One region of the Marinobacter salsuginis genome, then DNA from elsewhere that is predicted to be linked to it. Evidence: predicted binding sites of a transcription regulator. Region 1 holds the regulator's gene; each other region holds the start of a gene.
What was found. The regulator FliA, encoded in region 1, starts transcription of late flagellar genes. The targets are predictions, from matches to a motif close to CTAAAGTTTNNNNNNNNNNNGCCGNTAA.
Positions count from the first base shown of each region.

Region 2: the regulator FliA is predicted to act here: its motif matches at 1,800-1,827, upstream of GJU83_RS10830 (methyl-accepting chemotaxis protein).
Region 3: the regulator FliA is predicted to act here: its motif matches at 2,209-2,236, upstream of flgM (flagellar biosynthesis anti-sigma factor FlgM).

Region 1 is NZ_BGZH01000001.1:575,402-579,548, forward strand. Features, by position in the region: gene GJU83_RS02615 (chemotaxis protein CheA) at 1-430, opposite strand, end outside; gene GJU83_RS02620 (protein phosphatase CheZ) at 447-1,232, opposite strand; gene cheY (chemotaxis response regulator CheY) at 1,253-1,636, opposite strand; gene GJU83_RS02630 (RNA polymerase sigma factor FliA) at 1,799-2,542, opposite strand; gene GJU83_RS02635 (MinD/ParA family protein) at 2,574-3,386, opposite strand; gene flhF (flagellar biosynthesis GTPase FlhF) at 3,454-4,147, opposite strand, start outside.
Region 2 is NZ_BGZH01000001.1:2,389,310-2,393,456, forward strand. Features, by position in the region: gene GJU83_RS10820 (thiol-disulfide oxidoreductase DCC family protein) at 51-425, opposite strand; gene GJU83_RS10825 (CHAD domain-containing protein) at 409-1,761, opposite strand; gene GJU83_RS10830 (methyl-accepting chemotaxis protein) at 1,987-3,663, shown strand; gene GJU83_RS10835 (response regulator) at 3,664-4,147, opposite strand, start outside.
Region 3 is NZ_BGZH01000003.1:215,899-220,045, reverse strand. Features, by position in the region: gene GJU83_RS15135 (peptidylprolyl isomerase) at 1-344, opposite strand, end outside; gene GJU83_RS15130 (cyclic di-GMP-binding domain-containing protein, MshE-related) at 563-1,312, shown strand; gene GJU83_RS15125 (flagellar protein FlgN) at 1,343-1,813, opposite strand; gene flgM (flagellar biosynthesis anti-sigma factor FlgM) at 1,821-2,147, opposite strand; gene flgA (flagellar basal body P-ring formation chaperone FlgA) at 2,324-3,025, opposite strand; gene GJU83_RS15110 (chemotaxis protein CheV) at 3,214-4,143, shown strand.

The sequences.
Region 1 (4,147 bases):
CGTGTTCTGGCTGAGGGTCGGCGACAGGCGCTCCCTCACCTTCTGGCAGGGCCAGGGCATCGAGGCGGGCAATCAGTTCGTCCGGAGCCGGTGTTGGTTCCTCGTGATTGCGAACCTCTTCAAACATGGCATTAACGTTATCCAGGGCCTCCAGAACCACGTCCATCAGTTCGGAGTCCACCTTACGCTTGTGATTGCGCAGGGTATCGAAAACGTTCTCGGCGGAGTGGCAGCAATTTACCAGCGCTTCAAGCTGAAGGAAGCCCGCGCCGCCTTTAACGGTGTGAAAGCCACGGAAAATGGCGTTGAGCAGATCACTGTCGTCAGGATGTTGCTCAAGATCTACCAACTGCTCTGACAGCTTTTCGAGAATTTCACCGGCTTCTACCAGGAAGTCCTGCAAAATCTCTTCATCAGCATCAAACGCCATGCGTTACCCTCTTTGTTCAGAAACCGAGACTGGACAACAGGTCGTCAACGTCATCCTGTCCCGAAACTACATCTTCACGCTCATCGGCCTTGATCTGGGGCCCGACGCCCTTCTCTGCAGATTCTTCCTTCTCTTCAATCTGGTGCACGGTGCCGGTGAGCTGATCCACATGGCTGGCCATCACCACCAGGCTGAGCATCTGCTCCTCAACCTCTTTTACCAGGGCGGTGACCTTCTGGATAACCTGGCCCGTCAAATCCTGATAATCCTGAGCAAGCAGAATTTCCGAAAGATTGTTGTACATGGTGTCAGCGTCGCTGGCCGTACTGACAAAAAAGCGATCAATCCGGCCGTACAGTTCCCGGAACTCCGCCGGCTGCATCTCCCGACGACGCAGACGTTGCCATTCGTCCCGCAAGGAGGCCGCCTCTTCCCGAAACGCGTTGGCCACCGGCATGGTTTCCTCAACCAGATCCATGGTGCGGTTGGCCGCTTCGCCGGTCATCTGCACAACGTATTCGAGGCGATCGGAGGCGTCTGTCATCTTCGACAGCGCTTCTTGCTGTTCCGCGTTCCGGGGGTCAATCTGGAAGTTCCGGATGGCTTCGTGCAGGCTCCGGGTCAATCGCCCTACCTCGCGGTACAGACTTTGATCCCTGACCTCGCTGAGTTCATTGATCAGGGTCATGGCTTTGGCATAATCACCGGCATCAACACTCTCTGCCAGCTCTGCTGCCTGCCGCTGGAGCTTTTCGGTCACCTCCGGCTCAAGGCCCCGATGGTTCTTTTTGCTATCGCTCATGAGAGCCATCCGACCTCTGGTTACTGGATTCTTTCAAAGATTTTCTCAATCTTTTCCTTGAGCACAGCGGCAGTGAACGGTTTGACAACGTAGCCGTTCACACCCGCCTGAGCCGCGGCAACAATCTGGTCGCGCTTCGCCTCAGCCGTTACCATCAATACCGGCAGGGTTTTCAGATTCTCGTCAGCCCGGACAGCCTTCAGAAGATCGAACCCGGACATGCCCGGCATGTTCCAGTCGGTGACCAGAAAGTCGTATTTGCCGCTCTTCAGCATCGGCAAGGCTGTGTTGCCATCGTCTGCTTCATCGGTGTTGGTGAAGCCCAGATCACGCAGCAGGTTTTTGATGATCCGTCGCATTGTGGAGAAATCATCCACAATGAGGATTTTCATGTTTTTGTCCAATGGGACCTCCAGTTAGTAACACCCGGAATTCGTTTGACCTTCGCGTTCAAAGTCTAGCAGGCCGCTGTTTAAACCGCTTATTGTCAGACCTTTGCTTCCGTTGTAAAGCATCGGTTACCAAAAACTACAGACTGCACCTTCGCAGACACAGACTGAACGCAATCAGCTGTCCGGTTCCTGGCGCCAATCCGACAACCGCCCCCGAAGGCGCAAGGCAGCCTGGCTGTGAATCTGGCTGACCCTGCTCTCGCTGACGCCCAGCACGGCGCCTATTTCCTTGAGGTTCAGCTCTTCCTGGTAATAAAGGCTCAGAACCAGTTTTTCCCGCTCCGGCAGGTCTTCAATGGCCTCAGCCAGGCTCCGCCGGAAGGCATCGGAGGACAACCCCTCCAGAGGGTTATCCTGCGTCTCTGTCTGTTCTATCGGCAGCTCTCCGGATTCATTGAGCTCATCGAGGCTAAAAAGTCGGCCACTGTTGGAATCGGAAAGATAGGAATGATACTCCGCCAGCTCCATACCCAGCTCCTCGGCCACTTCCTGATCCTGGGCTTCCCGGCCAAGCCGGTCTTCCACAGCCTTGATGGCCCGGGAAATGCGACGGGCGTTTCGATGCACGGAGCGGGGAACCCAGTCGCCCTTGCGGATTTCATCGACCATCGCCCCACGAATCCGGATACCGGCGTAGGTCTCGAAGGTGGCTCCTTTGGTGGAACTGTATCGCTGGGCAGCCTCAAGCAGGCCAATCATGCCGGCCTGCATAAGATCTTCAAGCTGAACGGAAGCCGGCAGGCGGGCCATCAAATGGAGGGCGATTTTCTTGACCAGCGGCGCGTGTTGCTCAACAAGCTGAGATGCCTTCTGCGCACCTGACTGGTTATAAATTCCGAGGTTTTTCGCCAATGTCATGTATCCGGTTTCTTGTTTGACTGGATCCGATTCAGACTTCGACGAGCCGCTCCACAAAGAATTCCAGATGTCCACGGGGTGAGGACGGCAACGGCCAGCTGTCTACCTTGTCGGCCAGAGACTTGATGGCCAGGGAGGCTTTCGCTCTGGGATAGGCATCCAGCACTGCCCTCTGTCTCTGGACTGCTTTCTTCACTGCCTCATCGTAGGGGACTATACCGACATATTGTAGTGCCACATCGAGGAAGCGCTCGGTGACCCGAGTCAGTTTTTCGAACAGATGCCGGCCTTCCTGCTCATTCCGCACCTGGTTGGCAAGAATGCGGAAACGATTGGTTCCATAATCCCGGTTCATCAGCTTGATCAGGGCGTAGGCATCGGTGATGGACGTGGGTTCGTCACACACCACCAACAGTAATTCCTGGGACGCCCTGAGAAAGCTGACCACCGATTCGGAGATACCGGCGGCGGTGTCGACGATCAGTACATCGATCTGATCCCCCAGCTCGCTGAACGCATTAATGAGCCCGGCATGCTCCATGGGACTGAGCTGGGTCATCCGCTGGGTACCTGAGGAGGCAGGAACGATCTTTATGCCGCCGGGACCATTTACCAGAACGTCCTTGAGGTCACAGTCGCCTGCCAGAACATCCTGAAGGTTACGGTTGGCGGTGATGCCCAGCAATACGTCGATGTTGGCGAGCCCAAGATCGGCGTCGAGCAGCACCACTCTCCGGCCTTTCTGCGCCAGGGCAATTCCGAGGTTGACCGACACGTTACTCTTGCCGACTCCACCTTTACCGCCGGAAACTGCAATCACCTGTACCGGATGTGCTCTGCTCATACTGTTTTTTGTCTCTTGCCACGTTTCGCCGGTGCGTTTCCGACGCCTGCTGTCAATCTGTCCGGTCTCAGGCGTGCTCTTTCAGGCCCTCTGCGACCGCCTGCTGTTGCTGGAGTGTTTTAAGCCGATCCACGGCCAGCCGCACCAGCGGAACAGCTTCTGCGTGGTGCAGATCTTCAGGAATCTTCTGCCCGTCTGTGTAGTAGGCTACCGGCAGACCGGTTTCCATGACAAAACCGAGGGACTCACCCAATGTGAGGGCCTCATCGATCTTGGTCATCACACAGCCCGCAAGATTTGCCATCTTATAGCAATGCCAGACGGATTTCATGATGCGCGGCTGACTGGTTGCCGAGACGACCAGATGCGTTTTGACATTGTGATGGCTGCGAGCCAGTTCGGCCAGCTGTTCCTGATAACCTTTATCCGAACTTGTCAGCCCGGCAGTATCAATCAGAACCAGGTGACGGTCTGACAGCTCGTCCAGAATATCGTCCAGGCTGTGAGTCTCATCCACCACCCGAACCGGCACATTCAGGATACGACCGAACACGAACAACTGCTCGTGCGCCGCCACCCGGTATCGATCGGTGGTGACCAGAGCCAGGGAGTCGGAGCCATGCTTGAGCACATACCGCGCCGCCAGCTTTCCAATCGTGGTGGTCTTGCCGGAACCGGTAGGACCCACCAGCGCATAGGCGCCCCCCTCATCAAGCCACTCCATGCGAGAGGTCCGGACGCCGGTGCACAGCATTTTCAGG
Region 2 (4,147 bases), 1.8 Mb from region 1:
TGCCTCAGGATAAGGGTTCGACCGCCGAGCGTCACTCCGCATATGTACGATTAAGCCGCCTCGTTGTCACCGAAGGCACAGGCGTATTTCCGTTCATACCGCTTGTCTGCCCATCTCCCGTAGATACGCGAGGCAATCTGGAAAATGCCGGGCCACAGCAGGGGCTTGAACAGAAAGCCATAGGGCGTGTGGGACCAGGCCCGAACGTTTGCAGGCAAGCCGATGACCCATTCCCCGGTCCAGGTCATCAGGTGCAGGCGTCGCAGCAGAGTTTCATGGCTCGGCAAATTGCCGCTGCCATCACGCTGTTCGTGGATGTCTGCGAAGATGAGATTGCCACGCTGCAGTTTGCGCAAGGTGCGAATCTCCTTGGCACACAGTGGGCATTGTCCGTCGTAAAACAGGGTGTCATAACGGGGCTCCATCAAGTCCTCCAAGGGTCAGAATCTGTTTCCGGGCGTCCACTTTGCGCTCTTCCAGGGTTTCCAGAATCCCGTCGAGGGCGGCGGGTAAGACCTCCGGGGCCGCCTTGTGGAACTGGTCAAGCAGTTCGATCTGAACATGTAGATCCTGGAAGCGGCCATACAGCTTTTGGCGTGCTTTCATCGTTTTCAGCTCGGACTTCCAGGTTTTCGAGTCCAGCTCCATCAGGTAACGGATTCGCTTGAGTTGCTTGCGAAGCCGATGAATATCCTCATCCGGGGAGGTATGCATCAGCTCAGCGGTCAATTTGTTGAACCCTTTTATACGGCTCTCCACCGCCTTTCGGATGTCTTTTGCCCTCAGCGTCTCCGCCAACTTCTGGAACTTTCGGGACTCAATGAGGTTCAGCCAGTGCTCCATGCTGTCGTGATAGCGCTTGCTCTGCAGGCGCTTGACCAGTTTTTTGTGGCGGTTGGCGGCTTCCTGTTCGAACCAGATCTGCAGGGCTGCCCGGATTTCCGAATTGTCGCCACACAATTCAGGCAAGTCCTGGAGAAAAACATGCAGATCGCGTAACGGTCCCGTCGCACGGGCATGACGTTTCAGGGTTTTAACCGCTTTTGCCAGCGTCTTGTCACCGGTCACTTCCTGCACCGATTCGGCAATGGCCCGGCTGCGCCGAATCGCAATCCGGTATTGGTGCAGGAATTCGTCGTCCAGGCCCAGGATAACGCCACGCTCCAGTTGCCATAGCCGATCATGTTGGTGGTGAAGGGCCTTGGGGATGTCCCTTGCCGGGTCGTCTCCCTCGGTTCTGGCTTTCTTTTTAAGTTTCCGTTCGAAGTGGGCATAGCTGTAATCCTGTGGCGTCATCAGAGCCACCAGCTTGCCCTTGCCCCGGTCTAGCTGGTGCCAATGTTTGATCGGGAGGCGGATGTGAATGAAGCTGGCGGTGGGTAGCTGTTCGGGAGGTTGTTTTAACAGCCACTGGGCCAGTTCCAGCAGGGCCGGATTGTGACCTACAAGCATAACCTGGGCATCTTCTTCCCGCTCTTTCAGCCAGGCAATCAACCGACGGTAGTCAAACGTATAGAGCTCGCTTTGAGTGTGCCAGTGCTCGGGCATAACAGGCTCGGGCATGGCCCCCTCGAGGGTCGCCAGGGCACGGGTGGCGTTACTGCAGTAAATCTCACCTTGCAGGGCGCCTGCAGCCTTCAGTGCCTTGCCCAGCGGAGCCAGCTGGCTTTCACCCCGGGCATTGAGAGGGCGCTCATGGTCGCACAGAGACTCATCAGCCCAGCTGGATTTGGCGTGGCGAACCAGAAACAGGTGCTTCATTGGCCTACCTTCGTAGTGGTCCTTTAGTCTAACGCTTGCTCAAGACATTTTCGTTACTGCCGATACTCTACTTGTCTGATAACAATGGCGGAAGATCAGTTTGTCCAGAAATCCGAACGCGCCATGCGTCGGTCTCTGAAACCTCTTTTTACAAACTGGAACAGAGCACCTGAGTGGGTCTGTGGATAATCCGCATCAATAGTAAGTTCCCTGGAGTCTGGAAACATGAATGTTTTGAGTCGGTTAAAAATTCGAAGCCGCCTACTTTTAGCTATACTGGTGCCCGTACTGATAACGGCGGCAACCCTCGCTTGGATCACCGCCAACCAGATTCAGGCGAACGGAGAAGCCGAGCTCAAGCGCCTGGAGACCAGTCTTCTCGATGCGCGCAAGACCGGGCTGCAGAACCTGATTGATGCTGCTGAGGCGGTGGTGTTGGAGGCCAAGAACGACCCCTCAATGACAGAAGCGGAGGCGAAGGAAGCGGCTGCCGCGCGTCTGCGTTCTATCCGTTTTGATGAAACCAATTATGTATTCGCCTACACCCGGGACGTTTTCAACCTGGCGTATGCCCCGGATCCCTCGAAAGAAGGCCCCACGACAAACCCGGTTGTCAGAAAACTGGTTGGCAATCTTTTCAACGCGGCCCGCGGTGAGGGCTTCTACGGCTACGATTGGATGAACCCGGCCTCCGGCAATGAAGAACCCAAGATGTCCTATTCCACCATCATCCCGGACTGGGACTGGATGATCGGTGCCGGCGTCTACATCACCGACATCGATCGCCAGGTGGCAGCGGCTCGAGAAAAAATTGAAGCCGGTATGGCCGAGACCCTGGGCTTTATCCTGCTGGTGACAGTCCTGGTAGTTGTGGTTGCTTTGGTAATCGGCATTTTCGTGGGTCGTAGTGTGACCCGGCCACTGAAGAGCGTCAGCAACATGATGCAGGAAATCGCCGACGGTGAGGGTGACCTGCGCCAGCGCCTGCCAGACGAAGGCGTTGACGAACTGGCCGAGCTGGGCCGGCGTTTCAACGCCTTCGTGGTCAAGATCCAGGACACCATGCGTGAGGTGGGCGCGACCACCGATCAGGTAGCGTCCGCAGCCGAGGAGTTGAGCCGGGTGGCTAATGAAACCCGGGCTTCGGTTCAGGAGCAGGGCTCCGAGACTGACCAGATCGCCTCAGCCATCAACGAAATGGCCGCCACCATCCAGCAGATTTCCGGCAATGCCAATGAGGTTGAGAGCTCTGCCTCAGACGCCGATCGCATGGCCCGGGAAGGTGGCGAAACCATCAGCAGTGCTCAGGGTGCCGTGAACAAACTGTCCGAAGAGATCGAAGATACCGCCCGAAGCATCAACGCTCTGGCGGAAAAGTCCGATGAGATCCAGCAGGTGCTGGATGTCATTCATGCTGTGACTGAGCAGACCAATCTGCTGGCCCTTAATGCCGCCATCGAGGCTGCACGGGCTGGTGAGCATGGGCGTGGTTTCTCAGTGGTTGCGGATGAGGTTCGCCAGCTGGCGAAACGCAGCGCCGAGTCCGCTGATCAGATTCGCACCATGATTGACGGCTTTGTTACCGAATCCAAGGCATCGGTTGAGCGGATGAACAAGTCACGCAACCGCTCGACGGAAACCGTCGAAAGGATCAATCATGCAACCAGCGCGTTGCGAACCATCGAGACCTCGGTCGGCAAGATTCATGATCAGGTGACTCAGATCGCCACAGCCTCAGAGCAGCAGAGCCAGGTTGCCGAAGAAATCAACCAGAACGTGGTCCGTATTGTCGATGCTGCCCAACGCAGTGATACCGGCGTAAACCAGACCAACGAAGCCAGCCACGAACTGGCGCGCCTGGGTGAGAGCCTTCGGGAGCTAGTTGGTCAGTTCAAGGTCTGATCAGCGGCTGTCGGTCGCATTGATGAGCTCGCGCAACCTTCGGGAGCGTTTGGCACGGGCGCGGACCGTGGCCGTCAGGTAGTCGGTGTCGAACGGCTTCAGGACGTAGTCGTCGCCTCCGAGGGCAACACTCAGGGTTTTCTCATCCTGATGAGACTGTGACGTCAGGAAGACGATGGGAGTGGCATCGAATTCACGGTCCTCCCGGAGGATGGCAGCGAGTTCTGTCCCGGAGACGTTGGGCATCACAATATCCAGAATGATCACATCTGGCCTGATCGCCCGCGCAACCGTCAATGCCTGCAGAGGTTCCTCGCAGGCATGTACCTCAAGCCCAACATATTCCAGCTGTATTTTTGCGGCCTGCAGGGCGGTTTGATCATCATCTACCAGCAGTACGCGGTAGGTTGTCGTGTGCTTGCGCTCGGCGAATTCATGGGCGAGGTCCATAAGGCGGTCTTTGGTGACCGGTTTGACCAGATAG
Region 3 (4,147 bases), on a different contig from region 1:
GTGGCTTCATTGCGGATCGGGGCGCGGGTCGATTTCCGGGACAGCTCCTCGGTAAACCCGCCGCCCTGGATCATGAATCCGGGGATAACGCGGTGAAAAATGGTGCCGTCGAAGAAACCCTCCCGGGCGTACTGCAGGAAATTGGCAACCGTATCCGGGGCGACATCCGGTCGCAGCTGGAGCTCGATTACGCCCTCGCTGGTCACCATGCGAACGATTGGCAGTGGCTCGTTGGCGGGCTGCTCATTGGTCTGGGCCATTGCCCAGGAGGCCGGCACCAGCAAGGCGAGAGCCATCAGCAGTACGGGTGTCACAGTTTTCAGGGGTTTTACCAAGTTTGTCATTTGCAACCGCTCTCTGTGTTATGCGCAGGCGTTTTAGCTGCGACAATTCAGCGAATTCTGTTATCAGGTGCCAGATCTTACCAGAAGGGGATGGTAAAACGATGACTGTATCCACGCACATTGCGTTGTGATCGTCTAACATTCCGGGTATCGGAAAGCATGGATCACATTAGCCGAGCCGGGTTGTACGGTTTTCACTGTTCAAAAGGAGACACTGGGTGAGAATCCGTCAGGGATTTGAAGAAAAGTCACGCCTCGGGCGGCTGCTTGTTAATCGCGGCTACCTGTCCGAGAAACAACTGGATGAGGGCCTGAAGCTCCAGCGCGAAACCGGACAGCGTCTGGGTGAGGTGTTCATCCAGGCCGGCTGGATCAGCGAAAAAGAACTTCACCGGGTCCTGAAGCACCAGTCCCGGTATCGCAACGCTGCGGCGCTCGTCACAGCGGTAACGCTGCCATTCCAGCCCCTGGTCACCTTTGCGGCGAGCAATTCGGCCGAAGCGTCCCAGGCATCGCTGGAGGCTGGTGAATTGTATGAGCGCGGTAAGCTCGCTCCATTGAGCGAGACTGAGCTGGCGGCCGTCTCAGGTCAGGGAGACCCGAACCTGCTGGAGCGTATCGGTATTGTACGCGATATGGTTGAGAATCCGGCGGGTGACGGCGAACAGGGCGCAGACGGATCCCCAGATGTCATCGAGGGGCTGAAACTTACCGCCAATATTTTTGTACCGGTCCTCAACTTCCTCGACTCGGACCTGACCATTTCCGGTGTCCACTACCGCGAGGGGGAGCCGCGCTATCGGGTGAGGGAGGATGGCGCCTTGATGCTTGCGTTCCCCGAGCGCATCGAGGAAATCCGCATGGACAATATCCGGGTCAGCGGTAGCCAGGGTGCCTCAATGGGTAACGTGAGTATCCACGACATCCGCTTCCATCCGGACTCCCAGATGACAATCTATACCCGATGAAGTAAAAAGCGTTGCCTGCCAGGGCCCTGCTCAGGCGCTGGCAAGCACTGTGCTGCTGGAAACTGTGGTCTGCTGGCCTTGGGCACCGTACAGCTTTTGCTGACCGGTGGCGCCACGGAAGATGTCGGTAAGCCGGGACAGGCGTTTTTGCAAATGGCTTATCACCCGACCGTTGGTCTGGTTCAGCGTCTGACAGGCCCGGAGTTTCTGATCCGCTTCCTGCCAGAGCTGGAACAGCTCAGAAAAGCCGCCGCTGCGGATAAAACGGGAAGGCTCGCCGCCTTCCGGGCGGTATCCCATCTGGACCAATGTCCGGATTTTCTGTTTGGCGCGTTCGCGAACGGCACCCAGAAGCTCGTTTTTCTCTTTGGTCAGAGTTTCCAGCTGTCGGAGGTCGGAACTGGCAAGGCATGTCTTTTCTTTTTCGAGAATATCAGCCAGCGTCTCCAGCTGACTGACATCCTGGGAAAGAAGGGTCTTCAGATCATCGATTGCGGCCATGGTTTACTCACCCGAAAATGCTTTCATCCATCTCAAGCATTTTCTGGGCCAGTTTCTCGGCGTCAATCTTGTAGGTTCCGTTCTCCAGGGCGGAGCGGATCTGTTCGATGCGGTCGTCATCCATTTCCGGATAATCGCCCAGCTTCTGTTCAAGCTGTTTGAGATTCTTGGCCTGATTGCTCAGGCTCACGTTCTCGCCCCGGGCACCCTGGGCCTGGGTTTTCGCCTGTTCGTTGGTCGCCGGCTGGGTATTCTGGGTGCCGGCGCTTTTGTCGGCCGTGGTTCTCTGGGTGTTGACCTGGCCGGGGCCAATTCCATTTAAGTCAACTGACATATCTGTACCTGCTTGCCTGTCGCGCCGCGTGAATGCAGCGCTTACTCGAGTTTATGTCTTCTTAACGGCGGGGCCGCGAAAACCTTTAGTAATTTTCAGTAGTTTTTTCGTCTCTTTTTTTCTACCGGGTTTCCGGCAGGGATTTGCCGCACCGGCAAGCTCATGCCGAGCCGGGCTTACATCGGGATTTCGACATGACCTGGCGCAACAACGCTGGCCTTGATAGTGCGGGAGGATCGCAGATTCTCAACCAGAACCTGTTCGCCAACCCCTGCGCTGGCAAGGGCCTTCCCGCGCGAACGCACTGAGAATCCGCCCGTTTTGGCGGTGATGATAACATGGTCGCCCCGTTCCACGGCATTTGGCGCGGAGAGCATATCCGGCGTGATCAGCGAGCCTGCGTTGACCGACCGGCGCACTTCCATGCCAATGGCCTGTTGCGCGTCGGTAATGACGCCGCGCCGGGAGGCATTGATTTCAACGGACTGCTTGGTCAGGAGGCCTTCGGTTACCCGTTCTCCCCGTGTCAGCGGTCTTGCCGCCACAAGGGCCGGCCCGTGGATGGAAACGGAAGCCGTCACAAACATCCGCCAGGGCCTTGATCCTTCGCAGGCCACCTGCATCGAAGGGCTGGTGCTTTTCCAGGGATCTCCACTGAATTCGACACTCAAGGGCTTCTCGCATTCCGCGAGTGCAAGTCGGTCGTCGATGGAGCCCGGTTCAAAGGATACGGTGTAGCCTTCTGCGGCCTGTTCTCTGGCGAAGCCGTCAAGAAATTCCAGTGTCGCCTGGCGAATCTGTTCAGCGGTTGTGTCAGCCAGCAGCGGGGCGCTCAAGCAAGACATTAGCAGTATCAGAGCCAATTTGGTGGTGCGCATACGTAGCAGTTTGTCCTATGCTGTCAACAACAAGGCAGAAAAGCCCGAATCCGGCTAAGGATTCGATGGCAGTGGCCGTTAAACGGGCTAATCCGCCGCTGATATGACGGCTTTCCGTCAATCACGCTATTATTCAGTGACCAGCAAGATATATGCCGTTGTAATTCCGGCAGGCCAGGAGAATCGAAATGGCAGGGGTATTGGACAGTGTTAACCAGCGCACTCAGATGGTCGGGAAAAACCGTCTTGAGCTGCTTCTTTTCCGCCTGAGGGGACGGCAGATATACGGTATTAACGTCTTCAAAGTGAAAGAGGTCCTGCAGTGCCCCAAGCTATCGTCGCTGCCCAATAGTCGGCCGGTAGTTCGTGGCGTCGCTCATAGTCGTGGTGAGACGATTCCCATTATCGATTTAAGCATGGCTATTGGTTTGCCCGGCATTCCCCAGGACGAGTTGGCGACCAGTTTCGTAATCATCACTGAATACAATCGCAAAACGCAGGGCTTCCTGGTTACCGGCGTTGAGCGGATCATGAACATGAACTGGGAGGAAATTCTGCCGCCACCGAAAGGGGCAGGCAAGGATGTATATCTTACCGCTGTAACAAAAATTGATGATAAGCTTATAGAAATCATAGATGTAGAAAAGATTCTTTCGGAAGTTTCTCCGCTTGGTGAAGACGTGACCGAGGCTGTACTGAGCAAGAGCGCAGAGCGGGTGCCCGGGCATCTTCCGGTATTGGTAGTGGATGACTCCTCTGTCGCACGTCGCCAGATACAGCGGTGCCTGACGGCAATAGGCATGGAGGTTGTGCTTAAAAATGATGGCAAGCAGGCATTCGAGTATCTGAAAGAAATCACTGCGGACGGCTCCCGTGCGAAAGACCATTTCTCATTGATCATTTCTGATGTCGAGATGCCGGAAATGGACGGGTATACGCTGGTAACCAAAGTAAAAGATGACCCGGCTCTATCCGATATGTTTGTTATGCTGCACACCTCCCTCAGTGGTGTGTTCAATCAGGCGATGGTGAAGAAGGTCGGGGCCGACGACTTTATGGCAAAGTTCAGTCCGGACGAGCTGGCGGAGCGGGTAATGGAGATCATCGACCAGGGTTGATGGC